3 regions of the Streptomyces lunalinharesii genome follow, and region 1 is predicted to be linked to each of the others. Evidence: riboswitches for the same ligand, from Rfam matches in the RefSeq annotation. Region 1 holds a riboswitch; each other region holds the start of a gene.
The links. A riboswitch is a leader RNA that binds a small molecule or an ion and turns the genes downstream of it on or off. The one in region 1 is predicted to bind cobalamin.
Positions count from the first base shown of each region.

Region 2: another riboswitch for cobalamin. It lies ahead of ABD385_RS13800 (ribonucleoside-diphosphate reductase subunit alpha); the one in region 1 lies ahead of nicT (Nickel transporter NicT).
Region 3: another riboswitch for cobalamin. It lies ahead of cobN (cobaltochelatase subunit CobN); the one in region 1 lies ahead of nicT (Nickel transporter NicT).

Region 1 covers NZ_BAAARK010000006.1:306,966-310,236, forward strand. Annotated here, with positions in the region: gene ABD385_RS12770 (hypothetical protein) at 1-58, shown strand, start outside; gene nicT (Nickel transporter NicT) at 175-1,293, opposite strand; cobalamin riboswitch at 1,327-1,519, opposite strand; gene ABD385_RS12780 (DUF5134 domain-containing protein) at 1,905-2,555, opposite strand; gene ABD385_RS12785 (PepSY-associated TM helix domain-containing protein) at 2,552-3,271, opposite strand, start outside.
Region 2 covers NZ_BAAARK010000007.1:115,163-118,433, forward strand. Annotated here, with positions in the region: gene ABD385_RS13790 (Uma2 family endonuclease) at 35-622, opposite strand; gene ABD385_RS13795 (GNAT family N-acetyltransferase) at 758-1,261, shown strand; cobalamin riboswitch at 1,386-1,538, shown strand; gene ABD385_RS13800 (ribonucleoside-diphosphate reductase subunit alpha) at 1,702-3,271, shown strand, end outside.
Region 3 covers NZ_BAAARK010000005.1:112,420-115,690, forward strand. Annotated here, with positions in the region: gene cobN (cobaltochelatase subunit CobN) at 1-1,941, opposite strand, end outside; cobalamin riboswitch at 1,976-2,125, opposite strand; gene cobG (precorrin-3B synthase) at 2,211-3,271, shown strand, end outside.

The sequences.
Region 1 (3,271 bases):
CTGCCTGCGCCGTGCGGTCGCGGCGCTGCTCCGACGTCACCGGAGCGAACTCGACTGAGCGGCCCGACGGCAGCCGCCCGGCGCGCCGCCGGGCCGTGGCCTGTTGCCGAACCGCATCGGGCCCCGGACGCACTGCCGGAGCCCGATGCAGGAGCCAGGTGCCTGCCGTGGTGTTCAGTTCGTTCCGGTGGACTTGGCGCTCCAGCGGTGTTCGACCTTGGCCAGGCGCCAGTAGGTCAGGGCGCAGGCCCAGACGACGACGAACAGGCCGACGATGAAGTAGCCGACGTTGTTGAGGTCGAGGGCGGAGACCCAGTCGGTGACGCCGTCCCGCCAGCCGAGGTCGTCGTGCAGGACGCCGACGAGTTCGATGGTGCCGATGACGAAGGCGACCGCGATGGACAGCCCGGTGATGGTGAGGTTGTAGTAGACCTTGCGCACGGGGTTGGCGAAGGCCCAGTTGTAGGCGAAGTTCATGAAGGTGCCGTCGAGGGTGTCGAACAGGCTCATTCCCGCCGCGAACAGCAGGGGCAGGCAGAGGATCGCGTACCAGGGCAGGCCCGCGGCGGCGCCGGATCCGGCCATGACCATCAAGGCCACCTCAGTGGCGGTGTCGAATCCCAGGCCGAACAGCACGCCGACCGGGTACATCTGCCCGGGGCGCTTGATGGACCTGGTCAGGCGGCCCAGGATCCGGTTCATGAACCCGCGGTTGGCGAGGTGCTTCTCCAACTCGTGCTCGTCGAACTGCCCGGCGCGCATGGCCTTGAAGACCCGGTGGATGCCGGCCAGTGCAACCAGGTTGAGGGCGGCGATGAGGTACAGGAACGTGCCCGAGAGGCTGGTGCCGATGACGCCGAGGGTGAAGCGGGTGCCTGAGTTCTCGTCGACGAGGGTGCCGGCGACCTTCGCGCCGGCGGCGATGAGACCGGCCAGTGCCAGTACGAGGGAGGAGTGACCGAGGGCGAACCAGAAGCCCACGGAGATGGGGCGTTGGCCGTCGGCCATGAGTTTGCGGGTGGTGTTGTCGATGGCGGCGATGTGGTCCGCGTCGAACGCGTGCCGCATGCCCAACGTGTATGCGGTGATGCCGAGTCCGACGCCGAAGACCTGCTTGCCGACGGTGTAGTGGTGCGGCGCGACCAGGGTGACCAGGATGGCGAAGGCCACCACGTGCAGGGCGGCGATCGCCGCGAACAGGACCCCCGTGCGTATCCAGTCCGAGCGCTGCCAATGCGGCGGGAGGGTGGATCCGGCGGAGTGCGGCTTCGGGGAGTTTTCCAGCAGGGGCATATCAGGCAGCCTCTCCAGCACCTCGTGGATGGGTCGTCATGCGGTGCCGTGGCCGGTCTCCTGGCTTACGGGTCAAGCGTCCGCGCACCCGCCTTCCCGGGCACGTGATGCCCAGTGGCGCCCGCCGTTCTGGGCGGGAGTGGTAAGAGGACTTCCCGATCACAGTGGCGAGGGCCGCTCCGGTTCCGCACCGGTCTTCCCGAACACCACGGCGGCAAAAACGGTAGGCCGGTAATCGCCCCTCGACAACCTTGCGCAGTTGCGTAAGCTGTGCAACCAGGGGGCGCGTGCGCGCACAAGAGGGCGCACCTTTGAGCCAGCTGTGCACCTCACGACTCACGAAGTGGTCGAAGTGCGCATATCGCTCAACGAGGCGGTCGGGGAGGCCAGTTCAAGGGGACCTCCGCGCCGACGTCCGGACTCCGGCTGGTCCGGCTGGTCCGGCTGGTCCGGCAGCGTGGCGGGGAGGAGACCGGGACGGGGCGGGGGGCAGCCGTCGCCTGCGCTCCACTGCCGCCGTGCCGCCCGGCCGTCCTGCCGCCTCGCGGTCCGTCCTACCGTCTGCCGCCCTGCCGCCCTGCCGCCCTGCGTTCCACCGGGTCGTCGCCCGGTCACGCCATGAGGGCGAACATCACCGCCATGCCCAGGCCCATGGCCGCATGGCAGGCCGGATCGAGCGCACCGCCGACGTGGCGTACGGCCGCCTCCGAACCGTCCGCGCGGCCGGATCGCGCCACGTCGAAGGCATGGGCCAACCAGCGCAGGGCCACTACCGCCAGGACTACGGCGAGCAGAACGGCGGCCAGGCGCTGGCCCGTGCCGGTGAGGTGCATCGTCGCGGCGCCGACGGATGCCGACATGTCCATTCCGGGCATGTCGGCCATGGCTCCCCCACCCCCGGTGGCCGTCATGCCGGAGGGGTCCATCGCGGCGACCATCCACGCCATCGCGCCCATCATCACGACGTGCGGCAGGGCGGCCAAGGACGCCTTCGCCCGGTGCGAGGCGTCGGCGCGGAACAGGGCCGCGCCGGCGAACCACAGGGCACCCGCGACGAAGAGCACGACTTGCGGCCCCGCCGGCAGGTCCATGCCCCACGGCCACACCATCGCGATCATCGCCAGTCCCATGGCGGCGTGCAGCAGGTGGTCCACCCGGTGGGTTGCGGGCTTGCCGGGGGCCAGGCCCGACCACAGGCCGTAGAGCGCGGGGAGGGCGAAGAGCGCGCTGAGCAGCCAGCGCAAGCCGGTCGCGGCGATCACGCGGCCGCCCCGAGGCGTCGCCGACGCACGGCATCGACCGTCAAGTCCACGATGAGGAAGGCCAGTAGGGGCAGTCCGAACAGCGGGAGGAAGTAGCCGACCACGGCGATCACGACCACGGCCGGCGCCAGGACCGCTCCGGGTATCCGGCGCCAGGCACCGCGCGCGGGTGCCCGCCCGAAGGAGGGACCGCCCGAGCGGGTGGGCCGGCGCAGCCACCACATCCGGTACCCCCAGAGGACCATGGCGATCAGGCCGACGGCGAGCAGGGCCAGGGCGATCTGGTTGGCCAGGCCGAACAGCAGACCCATGTGGGCGTCGATGCCCCAGCGGGTCAGCTTGGCCAGGACGGGGTAGTCGGCGAACTTCAGTTTCGCGGTCACCTCGCCCGTGGCGGGATCGACGGCCACCGAGTCCTGACGCTCCGGCCAGGAACGGGTGTTCTCCTTGACGACGTACGCCGATCCGCTTGCGGTGGGCGGTGTGATGACGAGCAGTCCCCGCAACCCGGCGTCGTGCGCGGCGGCGGCCACCGCGTCGATGCCGACGTCCTTCGCGCCGGTGGTCGCGTGCGTGCCGTGGCCGCCCGACGGATGGGCCGTGGACACGGCCGGGGTGCTGCCGCCGAGCGCGTCCTGGAGCGCGCCGATGCTGGCTCCGGCGTGCTGCGACCAGGTCATGCCGGTGGCGGACAGGCCCAGCAGGCCGATCGAGGC
Region 2 (3,271 bases), on a different contig from region 1:
CCTCACCCGTGTGCGGCGCGGTGGCCGCGGAAGGTCACTTCACCCAGTCCTTGAGCGCTTCGGTTTCGAGTGTGATGCCGACGGGGTCCGGGAGATGGAGCGGCTTGCCGTACGGCACGGTGTGGATGTTCTCGTAACGGCCGTCGTCGGGCTCGCTGTAGAGCGTCACCTCGCAGGCTTCGCGGTCGATCAACAGGTAGAGAGGGATGCCGGTCTCCGCGTACGCGCGAGGCTTCTCCACCCGGTCGCGCGTGCCCGAGTCAGAGTCGTACGAAGTGACCTCAACGACCATCAGCACCGGTTCGGGATCGGCCCATTCACCCTGGCCGACGAAGGCGCCACTAGGCGCGAGCACACCGTCCGGGCGGGCCCTGCCGCCGCGATACGCCTGCACTTTCAGTCCCTGGTCCGGATAGAGCCACAGTTCAGGGCGCGCCTGGATGCAGAGCCGCGTCAGCCATTCGATGATCCGACCGTGGTCCCCGTCCGGCACAGCCCTGCTCCTGATTTTCCCGTCGATGAACTCCAACCGAGCGCCTTTTTCCAGGCGGGCGAGTATCCGGGCGACCTCTTCAAAATGCTCGGTCTCCATGATGTGCAGCGGGCTGGCGAGCGCGGTCATGAGGGCTTCTCCCTTCTTTCAACGGACGGAGCAGGGAACGTGGAACCGACGATAGTGGACACCACCGACAGTCACTTCGTGATCACCATCAGCGAAACTCCCCACCGGCCGCCCGGTCGTCGGCACACTGCCTCCATGGACATCACCATCAGGCCCGTCCGCCCGGCGGAGTACGAGGCGGTCGGCGACTTAGTGACCGAGGTGTACCTGGCCGACGGGCTGTTGGCCGGCGGGGCGGACGATCCGTACGCGGCGGTACTGCGGGCGGTGGCGCACCGGGCGGAGCACGCCGAGGTGCTGGTGGCCGCGGGCGGGGCGGACGGGGCGGTGCTGGGGGCGGTGACGTTCGCGCCGCACGGGAGCCCGTACGCGGAGTTGGCCGGGCCCGGGGAGGGCGAGTTCCGGATGCTGGCGGTGCGGGGCGAGGGGCGCGGGCACGGCGTCGGGGCGGCGCTGGTGCGGGCGTGCCTGGCGCGCGCCCGGGAGTCGGGGCTGCGCGCGATGGTGCTGTCGAGCCAGCCGCAGCTGCTGCCGGCGCACCGGCTCTACCGCCGGCTGGGGTTCGCGCGGGCGGCGCAGCGGGACTGGATTCCGGTGCCCGGGGTGACGCTGTGGGCGTTCGCCCGAGAGCTGTGCTGAGGGCCGTGGAACGCCTTCACGACCGCGTTCCGGCGGGGTCCGGGCGGCCCCGCCCTTCGCATACCTGCGGGAATGGTATGCCGGAGCGACACAAGATGTGGGGGTGCATGCGGGGAGCAGCACAAGATGTATGCTCTTCCTCGCTGTCGCCGCAGGGGAATCCGGTGCAAATCCGGGACTGTCCCGCAACGGTGTGAGAGCGCGTTCCACGGCCCGTTCCCAAGGGTTCGGCGGTGCGCTCCCGAGTCCGAGGACCTGCCGACGGCACGTCCGCACCGCCATCGGTGCGGCGTCGATACGTCCGGGCCCCGAGGGATGGGCTGATGGACGCCGCGCGGCCGACCCGCGCACCCCGGTCACCGCGGGGTGTCGCCCTGCCCGCGCGGCTGCCGTCGCACCGCCGTCCCTCCCGGCCCCCGCCGAGTGAGGGAGAGCATCAGGTGACCATCGCGCCAACGGAGCCCGCGTCAGACGCCGAGGTCGTGCAGTCCGCGGTGGCCGCACCTCCCGCGCACGAGGACGGACCGGGCGTCGCCCTGCTGCGGACGCTGACCGAGCTGACCGCCGACCTGACCGCGACCGACCCCGGCAAGGTGGCCGCCGCCGCGCTGCGCGGCCGGCACCCCGGCTCCGACGAAGCGGAACTGCGCGCGCTGGCGACCGAGGCCGCGGCCGGACTGATCGCCGACGAGCCGCAGTACTCCCGGCTCGCGGCGCGCCTGCTCACCCTCGCCATCGCCGAGGAGGCCGCCGGCCAGGGCGCCACCTCCTTCGCGACCTCGATCGCGGTCGGCCACCAGGAGGGCCTGATCGCCGACGTCACCGCGGAGTTCGTGCGCGGCCACGCGGTGCAGCTGGACGCGCTGGTGGACGGGGCCCTGGAGGCCGGCGCCGACGACCGGTTCGGGTACTTCGGGCTGCGCACCCTGCAGTCGCGCTACCTGCTGCGGCACCCCATCACCCGCAAGGTCATCGAGACGCCCCAGCACTTCCTGCTGCGGGTGGCCTGCGGCCTCGCCGAGGACGATTCGCTGCGGGCGCTGGCGGACGTCGCCGAGCTGTACCGGCTGACCAGCACGCTGTCCTACCTGCCGTCCTCCCCCACGCTCTTCAACTCCGGCACCCGGCACCCGCAGATGTCCTCCTGCTACCTGCTGGACTCCCCGCTGGACGAGCTGGACTCCATCTACGACCGCTACCACCAGGTGGCCCGGCTCTCCAAGCACGCCGGTGGGATCGGTCTGTCGTACTCCCGGATCCGTGCCCGCGGTTCGCTGATCCGCGGCACCAACGGGCACTCCAACGGCATCGTGCCGTTCCTGCGCACCCTGGACGCGTCGGTGGCCGCGGTCAACCAGGGCGGCCGCCGCAAGGGCGCGGCCTGCGTCTACCTGGAGACCTGGCACGCCGACATCGAGGAGTTCCTGGAGCTGCGGGACAACACCGGCGAGGAGGCCCGCCGGACCCACAACCTCAACATCGCGCACTGGATCCCGGACGAGTTCATGCGCCGGGTCGAGACGGACGCCGACTGGTCGCTGTTCTCCCCGTCCGACGTGCCCGAGTTCGTCGACCTGTGGGGCGCGGAGTTCGACGCCGCCTACCGGGCCGCGGAGGCCGCGGGCAAGGCCCTCAAGCAGGTGCCCGCCCGGGTGCTGTACTCCCGGATGATGCGCACCCTGGCGCAGACCGGCAACGGCTGGATGACGTTCAAGGACGCCGCCAACCGCACCGCCAACCAGACCGCGGAGCCCGGCCGGGTCGTGCACTCCTCCAACCTGTGCACGGAGATCCTGGAGGTCACCGACGACGGCGAGACCGCGGTCTGCAACCTCGGGTCGGTCAACCTCGCCGCGCACCTGGGCACGGACGGCGAGATGGACTGGGAGCGGCTGGACGCCACCGTCCGCACCGCCGTGACCTTCCTCGACCGGGTCGTGGACATCAACTTCTACCCGACCGAGCAGGCCGCCGCCTCCAACTCCCGCTGGCGGCCGGTCGGTCTGGGCC
Region 3 (3,271 bases), on a different contig from region 1:
GTCGTCGAAGCCGTCGTCGTCCGGGCGTTCGTCCAGGCCCAGGTCGTGGTCGAGCTTGGCGGCCTGGATCAGCGTCCAGATCTGCGCGCGGATGGCGGGCAGCTTCGCCGGGTCCATCGAGGAGATCGCCGCGTACTCGTCGAGCAGCTGCTCGAGCCGGGCGATGTCACCGTAGGAGTCCGCGCGGGCCATCGGCGGCACCAGGTGGTCGACGAGCGTGGCATGCACCCGCCGCTTGGCCTGGGTGCCCTCGCCCGGGTCGTTGACCAGGAACGGGTAGACGAGCGGCAGGTCGCCGAGCGCCGCGTCCGGACCGCAGGCGGCGGAGAGGCCGGCGTTCTTGCCGGGCAGCCACTCCAGGTTGCCGTGCTTGCCGAGGTGAACCATGGCGTCGGCGCCGAACCCGCCGTCGGCGGTGGGGGCGGCGATCCAGCGGTAGGCCGCCAAGTAGTGGTGCGAGGGCGGCAGATCGGGGTCGTGGTAGATCGCGATCGGGTTCTCGCCGAAGCCGCGCGGCGGCTGGATCAGTATCAGCAGGTTGCCGCGGCGCAGGGCGGCCAGCACGATGTCGCCCTCGGGGTTGCGGCTGCGGTCGAGGAACATCTCGCCCGGCGGCGGGCCCCAGTGCTCCTCCACCGACTCCCGCAGCTCCTGCGGCAGCGTGGCGTACCAGCGGCGGTAGTCGGCGGCCGGGATGCGGACCGGGTTGCGGGCCAACTGCTCCTCGGTCAGCCACTCCTGGTCGTGGCCGCCGGCCTCGATGAGGGCGTAGATCAACTCGTCGCCGTCGCCGGACGCGAGGCCGGGCACCGGCTCGGTGCCGAAGTCGTAGCCCTCGGCCTGAAGGCGGCGCAGCAGCGCGACGGCGCTCGCCGGGGTGTCCAGACCGACCGCGTTGCCGATCCGGGAGTGCTTGGTGGGGTACGCCGACAGCACCAGCGCCAGCCGCTTCTCGGCGGCCGGGATGTGGCGCAGCCGGGCGTGCCGGACGGCGATGCCGGCGACCCGGGCGGCGCGCTCGGCGTCGGCGACGTACACCGGCAGCCCGTCCTCGTCGATCTCCTTGAACGAGAACGGCACGGTGATCAGGCGCCCGTCGAACTCCGGCACGGCGATCTGCGAGGCGGCGTCGAGCGGGGAGACGCCCTCGTCGTTCTCCTCCCAGGCCGCGCGCGCCCCGGTCAGGCAGAGCGCCTGCAGGATCGGCACGTCCAGGGCGGTCAGCGCACCCGCGTCCCAGGACTCGTCGTCGCCGCCCGCGGAGGCTTCGGCGGGCTTGGTGCCGCCCGCGGCCAGCACGGTGGTGACGATGACGTCGGCGGCGCGCAGCTCCTCGATCAGCTCCGGCTCGGGGGCCCGCAGCGACGCGACGTACAGCGGCAGCGAACGGCCGCCGGCGCGCTCGACCTGGTCGCACAGGTCGTGGATGAAGCGGGTGTTGCCGCTCATGTGGTGGGCGCGGTAGTAGAGCACCGCCACGGTCGGGCCGGCCGCCTCCGACGCCGGACGCTCCAGCGGGCCCCAGGACGGGGCGGCCGCGGGCGGCTCGAAGCCGTGGCCGCTGAGCAGGACGGTGTCGCTGAGGAAGCAGGCCAGCTGGGAGAGGTTGGCCGGACCGCCGTGCGCGAGGTAGGCGTGCGCCTCGGCCGCGATGCCGACCGGAACCGTGGACGCCTCCATGAGCTGGGCGTCGGGGGCCTGTTCGCCGGTGAGCACGACGACCGGGCGGTGCTGGTCCGCGGCCAGCAGCACGTCCAGGCCGTCCTGCCAGGCGCGGATGCCGCCGAGCAGCCGGACGACGACGAGGTCGGTGCCCTCGAGAAGTCCGGGGAGTTCGGCGACGTCGAGTCGGGCGGGGTTGGCGAGCCGGTACGGCACGGGGCCGGTGGCCGCCCGTGCGCTGAGCAGATCGGTGTCGGACGTCGACAGCAGCAGGATCACGGCGCAGCCCTTCCTCGGGGTGTCCACGCCCCGGGTGGTCGTATGGACGGCGGGAGTTCCTGGCTCACCCGGCGGTGGCCGGGTTCACAGTGGCGGGACCGCGCCGGATTCTCACCGGGCTTCCTCCCTTGGCGCCGTCGCTGGCGTCCGGCGGGTCAGCCGACCCGCCGACCTGCATAGTAAGGGCTGCGGCCGGACCGCGGGAGCGGGCCTTTCGGAGCCGCCCTCCACGCCCCCTCGCCACGGTTCCGGGCGAAACCGACGTAGGTATGCTCGCCGCCATGCCGCCCTCCCCTGCACCACGCCCCGACCGGGCCGAACCGCCCGTTCGGGACCGCGGTGACGCCTGCCCGGGAGCGCTGCGGCTGCACTCCGCAGCCGACGGGAACCTGGCCCGAGTGCGGCTTCCCGCCGGGGACTTGACGGTCCGCCAGGCCACGGCTCTGGCGGACGCCGCGGAACGCCTCGGCGACGGGCACCTCTCGCTCACCTCCCGCGGCAACGTCGAACTGCGCGGCCTGCCCGACGACTGTGGCCGGCACCTCGCCGACCTCCTCGCCGACGCCGGGCTGCTGCCCTCCGTACGCCATGAGCGGATCCGCAACGTGCTGGCCTCTCCGCTGGCCGGACTGGACCGGCACACCCCCGCCGACGTGCGGTTGTGGGCCCGGAGCCTGGACGCGCTGCTCTGCGCGAGCGACGCCGCGACGGGACTTTCGGGCCGCTTCCTGTTCGTCCTCGACGACGGTCGGGGCGACGTGGCCGGCCTGGGCGGCGATGTGACCTTGCTCGCAGAATCCGGCCGGCAGGACCCGCCGGCCGCCGGGTACGCGCCGGGCGCCGCGTCCGGGTGGGGAGCGCTGCTCCGGGTCGGCGACGACCGGGCGGCGCTGCGGATCGCGGCGGACGACGTCCCGCGGGCGGCCCTGATAGCCGCCGAGGTCTTCCTGACCGCCGCCGCGGAGCGCGGCGGCGGCGCCTGGCGTATCCGTGAGCTGCCCGCCGCACGACCGCTGACCGCCCAGGAGGTGCAGCGTGCGCTGCGGGCCGCGGGCATCGCCGCGGAGCACGTGGAGCGTTGGGACGCCCTGGCCCCGGGGCCGGCCGCGCCCTTCGCCGACGCCACCGCCCCCGGCCCGGTCGAGGGGCCCGACGGTCGCCGGGCGCTGGCGGTCCTGGCGCCGCTCGGCCGGCTGACCGCGGCCCAGTGGCGGCTGCTGACCGGGATCGCCGCCGAGGACGGCGCCGGCGCACTGCGCCTCACGCCGTGGCGCGGCATCGTCGTCCCCGGCCTGGCCTGCGCGGCGGCGTCCCGGCGGCTGCGCGAACT